DNA from 2 places in the Streptomyces sp. NPDC051636 genome. Region 2 is predicted to be linked to the other one. Evidence: predicted binding sites of a transcription regulator. Region 2 holds the regulator's gene; the other holds the start of a gene.
The links. Region 2 encodes HrcA, which represses chaperone genes, less so after heat shock. Its sites were predicted from a motif close to TTNGCACTCNGNNNNNCNGAGTGCNAA; they were not measured.
Positions count from the first base shown of each region.

Region 1 (7,480 bases), on a different contig from region 2:
CCCGCAGCACGTCGGCCGGTGCCGCCTCCGCCAGCTCCTCGGGCGGGCAGTCCCACTCCCGGCCACCGCCCACCGGCCGCAGCTGCACGTACCCGCCCATCCGGCCCATGACCTCACCGATCCGGCCGTCCCGCCCGTCCACGGCGTACGTGGGCGTACGGCTCACGCCTCGACGCTCCGCACGCGCAGGGCGGCGGCCAGCCGGGAGGCCACACTCAGGTTGCACCGGCCGAGGTCGACCAGGGCGTACGGGTCGCCGTGCGCGCCGGTCACCGGGTCGATCCGCAGCGACGGCAGGATGATCCCCACCTCGTACAGGGCGGCACGCAGCCGCTCGACGGCCTCCTCGGCGGACCGGGCGGGCCGTTCGTCCGCCACCGTCGGTGTCATCTCCATTGCGCCAATCCCTCCACGCTGAGTACTCACGTTCACTACACAGAGTGGCCGACGCGGCTCTAGCCTGGCCAGGTACGGCGTCCCAACAACCTCGCCTGTAGGACCAGGAGATGTCCATGCCAGGACCGAAGGACCTCGACCCGTCGTCGTCGCCGCGTGCGCTGCTGGGCGCCGAGTTACGCCACGTCCGCGAGCGGAAGGGGCTCAGCCAGGAGCAGTTGGGCCAGCGGCTGTTCGTGAGCGGGTCGTTCATCGGGCAACTGGAGGCGGGGACGCGGCGGATGCAGCCGGAGTACGCGCGGATGCTGGACGAGGCGTTGGGGACGGATGGCTTCTTCCAGCGGAACTGTGGGGCGTCGGCCAAGTCGAAGTACGAGGAGCCCTTCGAGGAGGCAGCGGAGGCGGAGACACAGGCTGCGGCGATCAGGCAGTACGCCCCGCTCCTGATCCCCGGGTTGCTCCAGACGCCCGCGTACGCACGGGCCGTGAACCGCGCGTACGACCCGACGGCGCGGAAGGAAACCATCGACGAGTGGGTGGAAGGCCGGATGGAGCGGACCCGCCTTCTCGACCATCCAACAAAGCCGTTGTTGTGGGTGGTGCTCGACGAGGCGGCGTTACGCCGGGAGACCGGTGGCCGGGCGGTGATGGCGGAGGCCCTGCGCCACATCGCAGGCCTGGTCCGCCGGAACCGGGCCATCGTGCAGGTGGTACCGCTCAGCGCGGGAGCGCACACGGCGATGCAGGGCGCCCTGAAGCTGATGGAGTTCGCGGACGCCCCACCGCTGGTCTACTTCGAGGGGGTGCGCACCGGGCGGCTGGAGGACGACCCTGCCACCGTCGCCCAGCTGAGGTTCGTGTTCGATCTCCTCGTGGCCTCCGCCCTCTCGCAGGAGAAGTCCCTGGCTCTCATCGAGGCGTTGGCACAGGATTACACCCATGAGGAACATCCCTGAGTACGACCTGAGCACGGCCGCATGGACTAAATCCAGCTACAGCCAGGGCGGCAACGACTGCCTCGAAGTCGCCGACAACCACCCCACCATCGTCCCCGTCCGCGACTCCAAGAACCCCCTTGGCCCGAAGCTCGTGTTCCGGGCGGAGTCATGGTCGGCGTTCGTCGAAAACCTCAAGGACACCAGGCCCTGAGCTTCGGGCTCCGACACCCGAGCCCTCTTTGCTTGGAATGGTTGGAATGGGTGGAGGGACACGCCCGAGGGCGGCACCCTCCGCCGGAACAGGGGGTGCCGCCCTCGGTAAGGACGCAGATCAACCAGAGGTCGATCAGAAGTCCATGTCACCGCCCGGCATGCCGCCCGGAGCGGCCGCGGCGGCCTTCTCCGGCTTGTCGGCGATGACGGCCTCGGTGGTGAGGAACAGCGCGGCGATGGAGGCGGCGTTCTGCAGGGCGGAACGGGTCACCTTCGCCGGGTCGATGATGCCTTCCTTGACCAGGTCGACGTACTCGCCGGTCGCGGCGTTCAGGCCGTGGCCCGGGGTCAGGTTGCGCACCTTCTCCACCACGACACCGCCCTCGAGGCCGGCGTTGACGGCGATCTGCTTCAGCGGGGCCTCGAGCGCGACGCGCACGGCGTTGGCGCCGGTCGCCTCGTCACCCTCCAGGTCCAGCTTCTCGAAGACCGAGGAGGCCTGGATGAGCGCCACGCCACCACCGGCGACGATGCCCTCCTCGACGGCCGCCTTGGCGTTGCGGACGGCGTCCTCGATGCGGTGCTTGCGCTCCTTGAGCTCCACCTCGGTGGCGGCACCGGCCTTGATGACGGCCACGCCGCCCGCGAGCTTGGCCAGGCGCTCCTGGAGCTTCTCGCGGTCGTAGTCGGAGTCGCTGTTCTCGATCTCGGCGCGGATCTGGTTGACGCGGCCGTTGACCTGGTCCGAGGAACCGGCACCGTCGACGATGGTGGTCTCGTCCTTGGTGATGACGACCTTGCGGGCGCGGCCCAGGAGGTCCAGGGTCGCGTTCTCCAGCTTGAGGCCGACCTCCTCGGAGATGACCTCGCCGCCCGTGAGGATGGCGATGTCGCCGAGCATGGCCTTGCGGCGGTCGCCGAAGCCCGGGGCCTTGACGGCGACGGACTTGAAGGTGCCGCGGATCTTGTTGACGACCAGGGTCGACAGGGCCTCGCCCTCGACGTCCTCGGCGATGATCAGCAGCGGCTTGCCCGACTGCATGACCTTCTCCAGCAGCGGGAGCAGGTCCTTGACGGAGGAGATCTTGGAGTTGGCGATCAGGATGTACGGGTCGTCGAGGACGGCCTCCATACGCTCCATGTCGGTGGCGAAGTACGCCGAGATGTAGCCCTTGTCGAAGCGCATACCCTCGGTGAGCTCCAGCTCCAGACCGAAGGTCTGGGACTCCTCGACGGTGATGACGCCTTCCTTGCCGACCTTGTCCATGGCCTCGGCGATGAGCTCGCCGATCTGGGTGTCGGCGGCGGAGATGGAGGCCGTGGAGGCGATCTGCTCCTTGGTCTCGACGTCCTTCGCCTGCTCCAGCAGGGCGGCGGAGACGGCCTCGACGGCCTTCTCGATGCCGCGCTTGAGGGCCATCGGGTTGGCGCCGGCGGCTACGTTGCGCAGGCCCTCCTTGACCAGGGCCTGGGCCAGGACGGTCGCGGTGGTCGTACCGTCACCGGCGACGTCGTCCGTCTTCTTGGCGACTTCCTTGACCAGCTCGGCGCCGATCTTCTCGTACGGGTCCTCGAGCTCGATCTCCTTGGCGATGGAGACGCCGTCGTTGGTGATCGTGGGGGCGCCCCACTTCTTCTCGAGGACGACGTTGCGGCCCTTGGGGCCGAGGGTGACCTTGACGGCGTCCGCGAGCTGGTTCATGCCGCGCTCGAGGCCGCGCCGCGCCTCCTCGTCGAACGCGATGATCTTGGCCATGTGAAGTGGTCCCTCCAGGACTGGGGGTGATTCCTTCGGACCGCGCCCGCGCCCGCGACGGACGGCTCGCGGGCCCCGTGGTTCCTTGCCCCACTTGGCCTGCGGGCCTCACCGACCCGGTCCTTCGCTGTCACTCTCACCTTCAGAGTGCTAACGCCAATGATTAGCACTCGCCCCCTGCGAGTGCAAGCGGCTACCGGGGTTCGGGCGGGGCGCTCCGCCGCACGGACGGGCGCGTGACCGTGTCCGGACAGGACGAAGGGCCCGCACCCTGCCGGATGCGAGCCCTCCGCCAATAAGAACGTTCAGGCGGTGACGCGAACCATGTCGGCCTGCGGACCCTTCTGGCCCTGCGAGATCTCGAACTCGACCCGCTGGCCCTCTTCCAGGGTGCGGTAGCCGTCCATCTGAATCGCGCTGTAGTGGACGAAGACGTCCGCACCACCGTCGACCGCGATGAAGCCGTACCCCTTCTCCGCGTTGAACCACTTGACGGTGCCCTGAGCCATGCCTAACTCCCCTATTACTGGCCCTTGCACAGATCCACACTTCGCGGACCCGGGTCAGACCTCACCCCCCAATGGTTTGGGGGCGTGCGCCGGAACGCGTCGACCGCGGCTGAATGTATCTGTCCAACTGCCGTCTGCAACAGGTCAATCGGACGAGAATTCCGGCCGGGCCCGGTCGGAAATCTGCCAAAAATTCGGCGGAATTCGGGGCAAGTCGGGCTCCACAAAAGGCACAAAAGCCGCAAAAAGCACGCACACTTTGGCTACATCTCATCGGGTGTGCGGCACGAATCCAGGGCTTGCGGCCCGGGCTCGGGAGCGTGTTCCCCAACTGTACCGCGCTCAATCACACTGAATTGCCCCCTCCGCTTCTCTCACGGAGGGGGCAATTCGATGAACTCTCGGTAACTGGTGTTACCGATGGTAATGATCGGTCATTCGGTCAGCCGCCGGCTACGGCCGGAATGATGGAGACGCCCGCGCCGTCCGGGGTCGCCGTCTCCAGGCCCTGCTCGAAGCGCACGTCGTCGTCGTTGACGTACACGTTGACGAAGCGGCGCAGCTTGCCCTGGTCGTCCAGGACACGGGCGGCGATTCCGGTGTGGTTCTTCTCCAGGTCGGCGATGACCTCGCCGAGGGTCGTGCCCTCGGCGCTCACCTCGGCCTGGCCGCCCGTGTAGGTGCGCAGGATGGTCGGGATACGGACGGTCACGCTCATGCGAGGCCAGCCTCTCGGAAGGAGTCGAGGTTCGGGCGGATCGTAGCGGTCAGGCCGGTGCCCGCCACCGCGTCCAGGGTCTTCAGGCCGTCGCCCGTGTTGAGGACGACCGTCGTCTTGGTGGGGTCGAGGACACCGTTCTCGATCAGCTTGCGCGTGACGCCCACCGTCACGCCGCCCGCCGTCTCCGCGAAGATCCCCTCCGTGCGGGCCAGCAGCTTGATGGCGTCCACCACCTGCTCGTCCGTCACGTCCTCCACCGCCCCGCCGGTGCGGCGCGCGATGTCGAGGACGTACGGCCCGTCGGCCGGGTTGCCGATCGCCAGCGACTTGGCGATGGTGTTCGGCTTCTGCGGGCGTACGACGTCGTGTCCCGCCTTGTACGCGGTCGACACCGGCGAGCAGCCCTCGGCCTGGGCGCCGAAGATCTTGTACGGCCTGTCCTCGACGAGCCCGAGCTTGATCAGCTCCTGCAGACCCTTGTCGATCTTCGTGAGCTGTGAGCCGGAGGCGATCGGGACGACGATCTGGTCCGGCAGCCGCCAGCCGAGCTGCTCGCAGATTTCGTACGCCAGGGTCTTGGACCCCTCCGCGTAGTACGGCCGCAGGTTGACGTTGACGAAGCCCCAGCCCTCGCCGGCCGGGTCGCCGATCAGTTCGGAGCAGAAGCGGTTGACGTCGTCGTAGTTGCCCTCGATGCCGACCAGCTCGCCGCCGTAGACCGCGGCCATGACGACCTTGCCCTGCTCCAGGTCGTGCGGGATGAACACGCACGAGCGGAAGCCGGCCCGGGCGGCGGCGGCGCCGACGGCGCCGGCGAGGTTGCCGGTGGAGGAGCAGGAGAGGGTGGTGAAGCCGAAGGCGCGCGCCGCTTCCAGCGCCTGTGCGACGACACGGTCCTTGAAGGAGTGCGTCGGGTTACCGGAGTCGTCCTTCACATACAAACCGCCGGTGACGCCGAGCTCGCGGGCGAGGTTGTCGGCCTTGACGAGCTTGGTCCAGCCGGGGTTGATGTTGGGCTTGGTCGCCACATCGGCCGGGACGGGCAGCAGCGGGGCGTAGCGCCAGATGTTCGCGGGTCCCGCCTCGATCTGCTTGCGGAGTTCCTCGGTGTCGTAGGCCGAGAAGTCGTAGGCGATCTCGAGCGGGCCGAAACACTCCTCGCAGGCGAAGACCGGGCCGAGCGGGACCCGGTGGCCGCACTCGCGGCAGCTCAGCGCCGCTGCGGGGCCGAGGTCTACGGTGGAGTCGGTGGTGCTTGCAACAGTCTGCACAGCCATGTGAGGCGAGGCCCTTTCTCCTCATCTTCCCCACGACGCATCTCGCCGTGAGACGGATTTGGCACCTTCCCTAGCCGGGAGCCTCGCTGAAATGATCAACACTGATCTACGAGACCGGCTGGAGGGTTGCCGGGGCTTCAACGGGCCGTGTCCCTCTGCCCCTCTGGATGAGCGGTATGTGGTTGTACGCACAACGACCCCCGACATGCGATGGTCATCAGCGTTGTTCAAGACTGTAACCGAAGGCCAGGACAGTTGAGATAGCCGTCCGAACCGCGAGATGGATCACATACCACCCGATCCGCAGCTCGCCGAGAGAACGCAGAGGAGCCGCGCACTGTGCTGAAGGAAGTCGAGCGCTGGCTGAGCACCCGCTCCTGGTCCGTGACCGATCGCCCGCTCCACAAGATCCTGGCCGCCAAGCAGCGCACGGGCCAGTCGGTCAGTGTCGTGCTGCCCGCTCTCAACGAGGAGGAGACGGTCGGCGACATCGTCGCCATCATCCGTCACGACCTGATGCAGCAGGTCCCGCTCGTCGACGAGATCGTGGTCGTCGACTCGGGGTCCACCGACCGCACCTCCGAGGTGGCCGCCGCGGCCGGCGCCCGGGTCGTCCATCGCGACGACATCCTGCCGCGCATACCGGCCGTGCCCGGCAAGGGCGAGGTCCTGTGGCGCTCCCTGCTGGTCACCGGCGGGGACATCGTCTGCTTCATCGACGCCGACCTGAAGGACTTCTCCTCGGACTTCGTCTCGGGGATCGTCGGCCCGCTGCTGACCGACCCGGAGGTGGACCTGGTCAAGGGCATGTACGACCGTCCGCTCGGTGGGGCGGCGGGCCAGGGCGGCCGGGTCACCGAGCTGATGGCGCGCCCGCTGCTGAACATGCACTGGCCGCAACTGGCCGGGTTCGTGCAGCCGCTCGGCGGCGAGTACGCGGCCCGCCGCTCGCTGCTCGAGCAGCTGCCCTTCCCCGTCGGGTACGGCGTGGAGCTGGGCATGCTGGTCGACGCGCTGCACCTGGTGGGTCTGGACGCCCTGGCCCAGGTGGACGTCGGGGTCCGCAAGCACCGGCACCAGGACGGGCAGGCGCTGGGCCGGATGGCCGCGGCGATCTACCGCACCGCCCAGCTCCGGCTGGCCCGCGGGCACCTCATCCGTCCCTCCCTCACCCAGTTCGAGCGGGGCGAGGACGGCTTCGAGCCGCGCACCTTCTCCGTGGACACGGAGGAGCGGCCGCCGATGGTGGAGATCGCGGAGTACGCCGAACGGCGAGTGGCCTGACCCCGGTGGTGTCACCCGACCGGGGAGGGGCCGTACGTTTGAGCGTTTCCGGGCCGGGCTAGGTTGAGGCTTATGGCTTCCACGGCTTCCACGCACGGTGCTGAGGTGCTGGTCGCGTCCAACCGCGGCCCGGTTTCGTACGAGGTACGCCCCGACGGCTCGCTGCACGCCAAGCGGGGCGGCGGCGGACTGGTCTCCGGGCTGTCCGCGATCGGCTCGGACGCGAACGCCCTGTGGGTGTGCGCGGCGCTGTCCGACGGCGACCGCGAGGCGGTACGGCGCGGGGTGGGCGAGGCCGGCGTACGGATGCTGGACATTCCGGCCGACGTGTACGCCGACGCCTACAACGGCATCGCCAACTCGGTGCTGTGGTTCGTCCACCACAT
Region 1 covers NZ_JBITDA010000014.1:44,462-51,941, forward strand. The annotation lists gene ACIBBH_RS23795 (hypothetical protein) at 1-166, opposite strand, end outside; gene ACIBBH_RS23800 (hypothetical protein) at 163-396, opposite strand; gene ACIBBH_RS23805 (helix-turn-helix domain-containing protein) at 513-1,352, shown strand; gene ACIBBH_RS23810 (DUF397 domain-containing protein) at 1,336-1,545, shown strand; gene groL (chaperonin GroEL) at 1,681-3,303, opposite strand; gene ACIBBH_RS23820 (cold-shock protein) at 3,609-3,812, opposite strand; gene ACIBBH_RS23825 (MoaD/ThiS family protein) at 4,255-4,530, opposite strand; gene thrC (threonine synthase) at 4,527-5,810, opposite strand; SAM riboswitch class I at 5,829-5,984, opposite strand; gene ACIBBH_RS23835 (glucosyl-3-phosphoglycerate synthase) at 6,150-7,094, shown strand; gene ACIBBH_RS23840 (trehalose-6-phosphate synthase) at 7,167-7,480, shown strand, end outside.
Region 1: groL (chaperonin GroEL) is a predicted target of HrcA. The motif match lies at 3,431-3,457, and genes of this name have one in related genera.

Region 2 (7,480 bases):
CACCAGGTGGTCCACGAGCACCCCCAGGCGGGCGTCCGGACCCGGCCCGAACTCCGCGACGATCGACGGCAGGTCGTCCACGCCCTCCAGGTACTCCACGACCACGCCCTCGATGCGCAGATCGTCGCCCCACACCTTCTCGACCAGTTCCGCGTCGTGCCGGCCCTCGACGTAGATGCGCCCGGCGCGGGCCACGCGCGCGCGTGCGCCGGGGACGGCGACCGAGCCGGAGGCGGTGCGGGCGGGGCGGGCAGCAGCCTTTCCGGTCGGCCGTACGAGCGTGACCACCCGGCCCTCCAGCAGGAACCCGCGCGGCTCCAGCGGAAACACCCGGTGCTTGCCGAACCGGTCCTCCAGTGTCACCGTGCCCGCCTCGCAGCGGATCACCGCGCCGCAGAAGCCGGAGCCGGACTCCTCCACCACCAGGCCGGGCTCCGCCGGGACCTCAGGGACGGGCTTCGGCTTCTTCCAGGGAGGGGTCAGGTCGGCGGAGTACTGGCGCATTCGGATGACGATAGGAGAAGCCGCACCGCCATCAGGGCGACACGCCGAAACGCGCCGCCAGCGCGTCCCGCTGCGCCCGGACGAAGGCCGCGTCGACCACCGCTCCGTGACCGGGCACGTACAGTGCGTCCGCGCCGCCGAGGTCGAGGAGCCGGTCGAGGGCGGCGGGCCAGTGGGACGGTACGGCGTCGGGGCCGGCCTGCGGTTCGCCGGACTCCTCGACCAGGTCGCCGCAGAAGACCACCTCGGGCTCGCCGGGGACCAGGACCGCGAGATCGTGGGCGGTGTGACCCGGGCCCACGTTCGCCAGCAGCGCCTGGCGGCCGCCGCCCAGGTCGAGGGTCCACTCGCCGGAGACCAGGTGGCGGGGGAGGGGCAGGGCGTCCACCGCCTCGTCCGCATCCGCCACCGGCAGGCCGTTGCGGACGGCGTCCAGGCGGAGTTCCGCACGCTCGTACGCGAGCACCGCGTCCATGCCCACCGCCGCGAAGACCTCCGCCCCCGCGAAGGCGGCCGCGCCGAAGACGTGGTCGAAGTGGGGGTGGGTGAGCGCGAGATGGGTCACACGGCGGCCGGCCAGTTCCTGCGCCCGCGCACGCAGGCGGGCGCCCTCGGCGAGGCTCGACCCGGCGTCCACCACGAGCGCCGTGCCCTCCCCCAGGACCAGTCCCGCCGTGCAGTCCCAGCCCGGCAGCCGGCACCGCCCGACCCCGGCGGCCAGCCGCTCCCACCCCAGCTCTTCCCAAGTCACCGTCATACCGCGACGCTAGCGGGGACGACCGCACCGGGGCACGGCGGACGTACCGACCTTGCCCGGGGTGTACCCCACAGCCGTACACTGGGCCGGGGAATGCTGGCACTCGCACGCGCAGAGTGCCAGGCGAAGGACCGAAGGGCCGTGGGGACGAGTTTTCTGGAGGTGTGCGCGGATGCTGAGTGAACGCAGGCTTCAGGTGCTGCGCGCCATCGTCCAGGACTACGTGGGCACCGAGGAGCCGGTCGGCTCCAAGGCGCTCACGGAGCGGCACAACCTCGGCGTCTCCCCGGCCACCGTCCGCAACGACATGGCGGCTCTGGAGGACGAGGGGTACATCGCCCAGCCGCACACCAGCGCGGGGCGCATCCCCACCGACAAGGGCTACCGGCTGTTCGTCGACAAGCTCGCGGGCGTCAAGCCGATGACCGCCCCCGAGCGGCGGGCGATCCAGAACTTCCTGGAGGGCGCCGTCGACCTCGACGACGTCGTGGCCCGTACGGTGCGGCTGCTCGCGCAGCTGACCCGGCAGGTCGCGGTCGTGCAGTACCCCTCGCTGACCCGCTCGACCGTGCGGCACGTGGAGCTGCTCGCGCTCGCCCCCGCGCGCGTGATGCTCGTGCTGATCACGGACACCGGCCGGGTCGAGCAGCGGGTGATCGACTGCCCGGCTCCCTTCGGGGAAGCGTCTCTGGCGGACCTGCGCGCGCGGCTCAACAGCCGGGTCGCGGGCCGCCGCTTCACGGACGTGCCGCGGCTGGTCGAGGACCTCCCGGAGGGCTTCGACACAGAGGATCGCGGTACGGTCTCGACCGTGCTCTCCACTCTGCTGGAGACACTCGTCGAGGAGAACGAGGAGCGGTTGATGATCGGAGGCACCGCCAATCTCACCCGCTTCGGACATGACTTTCCCCTCAGTATCCGGCCGGTGCTCGAGGCGCTGGAGGAGCAGGTCGTGCTCCTCAAGTTGCTGGGCGAGGCGAAGGATTCGGGCGTGACCGTGCGGATCGGTCACGAGAACGCCCATGAGGGGCTCAACTCCACGTCGGTGGTGTCGGTCGGCTACGGTTCGGGCGGCGAGGCGGTTGCCAAGCTCGGCGTGGTCGGACCGACCCGCATGGACTACCCGGGAACGATGGGAGCGGTACGCGCAGTGGCACGGTACGTCGGACAGATCCTGGCGGAGTCGTAAGTGGCCACGGACTACTACGCCGTTCTCGGCGTGCGCCGCGACGCGTCGCAGGAAGAGATCAAGAAGGCCTTCCGGCGGCTCGCGCGCGAGCTGCACCCGGACGTCAACCCGGATCCGAAGACCCAGGAGCGGTTCAAGGAGATCAACGCCGCTTACGAGGTGCTGTCGGACCCGCAGAAGAAGCAGGTCTACGACCTCGGCGGCGACCCGCTCTCGCAGGCCGGCGGCGCCGGCGCGGGCGGCTTCGGGGCCGGTGGATTCGGCAACTTCTCCGACATCATGGACGCCTTCTTCGGTACGGCGTCCCAGCGCGGCCCGCGCTCGCGCACCCGGCGCGGCCAGGACGCGATGATCCGCATCGAGGTAGAGCTGGACGAGGCGGCCTTCGGCACGACCAAGGACATCCAGGTTGACACGGCGATCGTCTGCAACACCTGCAACGGTGAGGGCGCCGCGCCGGGCACGAGTGCCCAGACGTGTGACATGTGCCGCGGCCGCGGTGAGGTCTCGCAGGTCACCCGGTCCTTCCTGGGCCAGGTCATGACCTCGCGCCCGTGCCCGCAGTGCCAGGGCTTCGGTACGGTCGTGCCGACCCCCTGCCCGGAGTGCGCCGGCGACGGCCGCGTCCGCTCCCGGCGGACCCTGACCGTGAAGATCCCGGCCGGTGTCGACAACGGCACCCGCATCCAGCTCGCCGGCGAGGGCGAGGTCGGCCCCGGCGGCGGTCCGGCCGGTGACCTCTACGTCGAGATCCACGAGCTGCCGCACCCCACCTTCCAGCGGCGCGGCGACGACCTGCACTGCACGGTCACCCTCCCGATGACCGCGGCGGCCCTCGGCACCAAGGTGCCGCTGGAGACGCTGGACGGCATGGAGGAGGTCGACATCCGCCCGGGCACCCAGTCCGGCCAGTCGATCCCCCTGCACAACCGGGGCGTCACCCACCTGCGCGGCGGCGGCCGGGGCGACCTCGTCGTCCACGTCGAGGTCACCACCCCGACCAAGCTCGACCCCGAGCAGGAACGCCTCCTGCGCGAGCTGGCCAAGCTGCGCGGCGAGGAGCGGCCGCAGGGACAGTTCCAGCCCGGGCAGCAGGGTCTTTTCTCGCGGTTGAAGGATGCGTTCAACGGGCGTTGAGGCCACGCGGGACGGTCCCTGACCACCGACCATGCACCTGGCCTATGCCGGTGGAAGGCCGGATTCGGACTTGTTCGGAGGACGTGACAACATGCGGTCATGTCCTCCGCACTGACCGATCTCTTCCCTCAGCCGATCGTGCAGGCTCCCATGGCGGGCGGTGTCTCCGTCCCCCAGCTCGCCGCCGCCGTCTCCGAGGCCGGCGGCCTCGGGTTCCTCGCCGCCGGGTACAAGACCGCCGACGGCATGTACCAGGAGATCAAGCAGCTGCGGGGCCTGACCGCCCGCCCTTTCGGCGTGAACCTGTTCATGCCGCAGCCCGAGTACGCCGAGTCCGGCGCGGTCGAGGTCTACGCCCACCAGCTGTCCGGCGAGGCCGCCTGGTACGAGACCGAGCTCGGCGACCCGGACAGCGGCCGGGACGACGGCTACGACGCCAAGCTCGCCGTGCTGCTCGACAACCCGGTGCCGGTGGTCTCCTTCCACTTCGGCGTGCCGAGCCGGGACGTGCTGGACTCCCTGCGCCGTGCCGGAACCTTCACCCTGGTCACCGCGACCACCGCCGAGGAGGCCCTCGCGGTGGAGCGGGCCGGGGCCGACGCGGTCATCGCGCAGGGCGTGGAGGCCGGCGGCCACCAGGGCACCCACCGGGACATCCCGGAGACGGACGGCAGCGGCATCGGCCTCCTCTCCCTGATCGCCCAGGTCCGCGAGACCGTCGGCGTCCCGATCGTCGCCGCCGGCGGCATCATGCGCGGCAGCCAGATCGCCGCGGCCATGGCGGCGGGCGCGAGCGCGGCCCAGCTCGGCACCGCGTTCCTCGCCACCCCCGAGTCCGGCGCGAACGCGCTGCACAAGCAGGCGCTGACCAACCCGCTGTTCGCCCGTACGGAGCTGACCCGCGCGTTCTCCGGCCGCCCGGCCCGCGGCCTGGTCAACCGCTTCATGCGCGAGCACGGCCCGTACGCCCCCGCCGCCTATCCGGAGGTCCACCACCTGACCTCGCCGCTGCGCAAGGCCGCCGCCAAGGCCGGGGACGCGCAGGGCATGGCGCTGTGGGCCGGACAGGGGCACCGGATGGCGCGGGACCTGCCGGCCGGGCGGCTGGTGGAGGTCCTCGCGGCCGAACTCGCCGAGGCCCGGACAGCGTTGTCGGGCGGGGGTCGGGGCGAGTGACCGCGCCGGTCTTCGTCGTCGAGCACTTCCGCTCGGAGAGCCACCGGTACGTCCTGGACGGCCCCGAAGGCCGCCACGCGGTCTCCGTGAAGCGGCTGCAGCCCGGTGAGGAGGTCGTCCTCACCGACGGCGCCGGGCACTACGCGGTGTGCGAAGTGATCGGCACCGAGGGCAAGGACCGCCTGATCGTCCACATGCCCTCGGTCTCGGAGGAGCCCGCGCAGTCCCCCCGCATCACCGTCGTCCAGGCCCTGCCCAAGGGCGACCGCGGCGAGCTCGCCGTCGAGACCATGACCGAGGTCGGCGTCGACGCCATCGTGCCGTGGGCGGCCGCCCGTTGCATCACCCAGTGGCGGGGCGACCGGGGGCTGAAGGCCCTCGGGAAGTGGCGGTCGACGGCCCGCGAGGCCGGCAAGCAGTCCCGCCGGGTCCGCTTCCCGGACGTCGCGGACGCGGCGACGACCAGACAGGTTGCCCGGCTTCTCGCCAAAGCCGACTTCGCCGCCGTCCTGCACGAGGACCGCGACTACCCCAGCGAGCCGCTGGCCACCGCCGAACTCCCCACCGAGGGCGAGATCGTGCTGGTCGTCGGCCCCGAAGGGGGCGTCGCAGCCGAGGAGCTGGCGCTGTTCGAGGAGGCGGGCGCGAAGGCGTACCGGCTCGGGCGTACCGTACTGCGTACATCGACCGCCGGAACCGCGGCCGTGGCCCTGCTCCTGGGCCGTACCGGACGCTGGTCCTGACCGCTGGGGAAAAGCGTGGAACTCGCCCAAGTCCGGCTGCTCGTCACCGACTTCGCCGCCTGCTACCGCTTCTACGCCGAGGTGCTCGGCCTGAAGCCGCAGTCCGGGGCGACCGAGGGACCGTACGAGAAGTTCAGTCCCGCCACCGGCTCCGCCGGGATCGCGCTGCAGGACCGCTCCATGATGGCGGCGGTGCTCGACGAACTGGGCGACAGCGCGACCGGCCACCGCTCCCTGGTGGTCCTGCGCGTCGACGACCTCGACGCCTACTGCGCGGAGATCACCGACCGCGGCGCCACCCTCCTGCACGGCCCGGCCGCCATGACCGAGCGCATGCGCGTCGCCCACCTCAAGGACCCGGAGGGCAACCTGGTGGAACTCCAGGAGTGGCTGCTGCTGCGCACCTGAGGACGACCGCCCGGAACAGCTCCCAGCCGTCCGCATCCCCGGCGCCCGCGAGCAGTTCACGCTCCCGGGCCTCGTCGAGGAACGCGCGGACGACACCGGCCGGTGCAGGTTCAGCGGCTCGCCGCTGCCGTCGCCCACGCACCCCGGGTGCAGCAGCCCGTCCGGCACGATCCGGCCCGCACCGCCCCGGAAGACGATCCGCGTGCGGACCCCGTCCCGGTACAGCGTAAGCACCTCCCGGCGGCCCGCGCCGTCCCCGTGCCGGTGCCGCACGGTCCACCGGCGGACGGTCCCCTCCCCGTCGACGAGCCGCCCGATCCCGCGTTCACCGCGCACGGGCTCGGATCAGGCACCCGGGAGACACTCGATGGGGAGGCGCCCGAACACTCGAGTGGCCATATGCGCCCTACCGCCCAGCCCGCGACGGTGGCACGCTGCCGTGCATGGGGGCATTGAGGCACATTCGGCATCGGCCCCGCGGGACGCGGACGGTGGCCGTGACGGGGCTCGCGATCGTGGCCGTGGGCGGCGTCGTGGCGTGCGAGCCGGGTGGTCTGAGCTCGGCGTCGGTCGCGTACACGACCGACAGGACCGCCACCGCGGAGCTGGAGAAGCAGCACGTGAACGTGCGCTGGCTCAGTTGCACGGGCAACTACGGCAACAAGGGCTACACGCCGGGGAAGGCGCCGTCGCCCAGCGAGACCACCGTCGTCTCCGTCGACTGCCAGGGGCAGACCGACGACGGACGGAAGATCACCGTCACCGGCAAGGTCACCAAGGCCGTCGACGGCGCGTGCGTGCGCGGAGAGCTCACCGCCAAGGTGGGCGGCAAGGAGTGGTTCCACGTCAACGGGCTGGGCAACTGCGACGCCACGCCCGGTCCGACGTACACCCCGCCCGTCACCTACCGGCCCTCGGGCGGGCAGCAGCCCGGACCCACCGTCACCGTCACCAAGACCATCTGGTGCAAGGGAGACCCCACCTGCTGGCCGGTCGAGGGCAAGTGAGCCGGGAACGAGTGATCGAAACCGGGTCCGCGGACGCCGTCCGCTGCGTAGGGTGATCGGGTGACCCAGGGCGCATCCACCATGACACCGGCAGCACCGTCATACCTCCGGTTCCCGCACCTGCACGGCGAACTGGTCGCCTTCACCGCCGAGGACGACGTGTGGCTCGCCCCGCTCGACGGCGGGCGGGCCTGGCGGGTCAGCGCCGACAACGTACCGGTGACCCATCCGCGGGTCTCGCCCGACGGCACGACGGTCGCCTGGACCTCCACCCGCGACGGCGCCCCCGAGGTGCACGTCGCCCCGGTGTCCGGCGGCCCGGGCAAGCGCCTGACGCACTGGGGCAGTTGGCGCACGCAGGTGCGCGGCTGGACCCCGGACGGGCACGTCCTGGCGATCAGCACCCAGGGCCAGGCCAGCCTGCGCCGCAGCTGGGCGCACGCCGTCCCGCTCGACGGCGGACCGGCCACCACGCTGCCGCACGGGCCCGTCGGTGACGTCGCGTTCGGGCCGGGCACGGTGCTGCTGTCCGCGCCGATGGGACGCGAGGCCGCCTGGT
Region 2 covers NZ_JBITDA010000026.1:33,379-40,858, forward strand. The annotation lists gene ACIBBH_RS33450 (DUF3097 domain-containing protein) at 1-504, opposite strand, end outside; gene ACIBBH_RS33455 (MBL fold metallo-hydrolase) at 536-1,261, opposite strand; gene hrcA (heat-inducible transcriptional repressor HrcA) at 1,434-2,450, shown strand; gene dnaJ (molecular chaperone DnaJ) at 2,451-3,587, shown strand; gene ACIBBH_RS33470 (nitronate monooxygenase) at 3,687-4,763, shown strand; gene ACIBBH_RS33475 (16S rRNA (uracil(1498)-N(3))-methyltransferase) at 4,760-5,506, shown strand; gene ACIBBH_RS33480 (VOC family protein) at 5,522-5,914, shown strand; gene ACIBBH_RS33485 (hypothetical protein) at 6,358-6,921, shown strand; gene ACIBBH_RS33490 (S41 family peptidase) at 7,003-7,480, shown strand, end outside.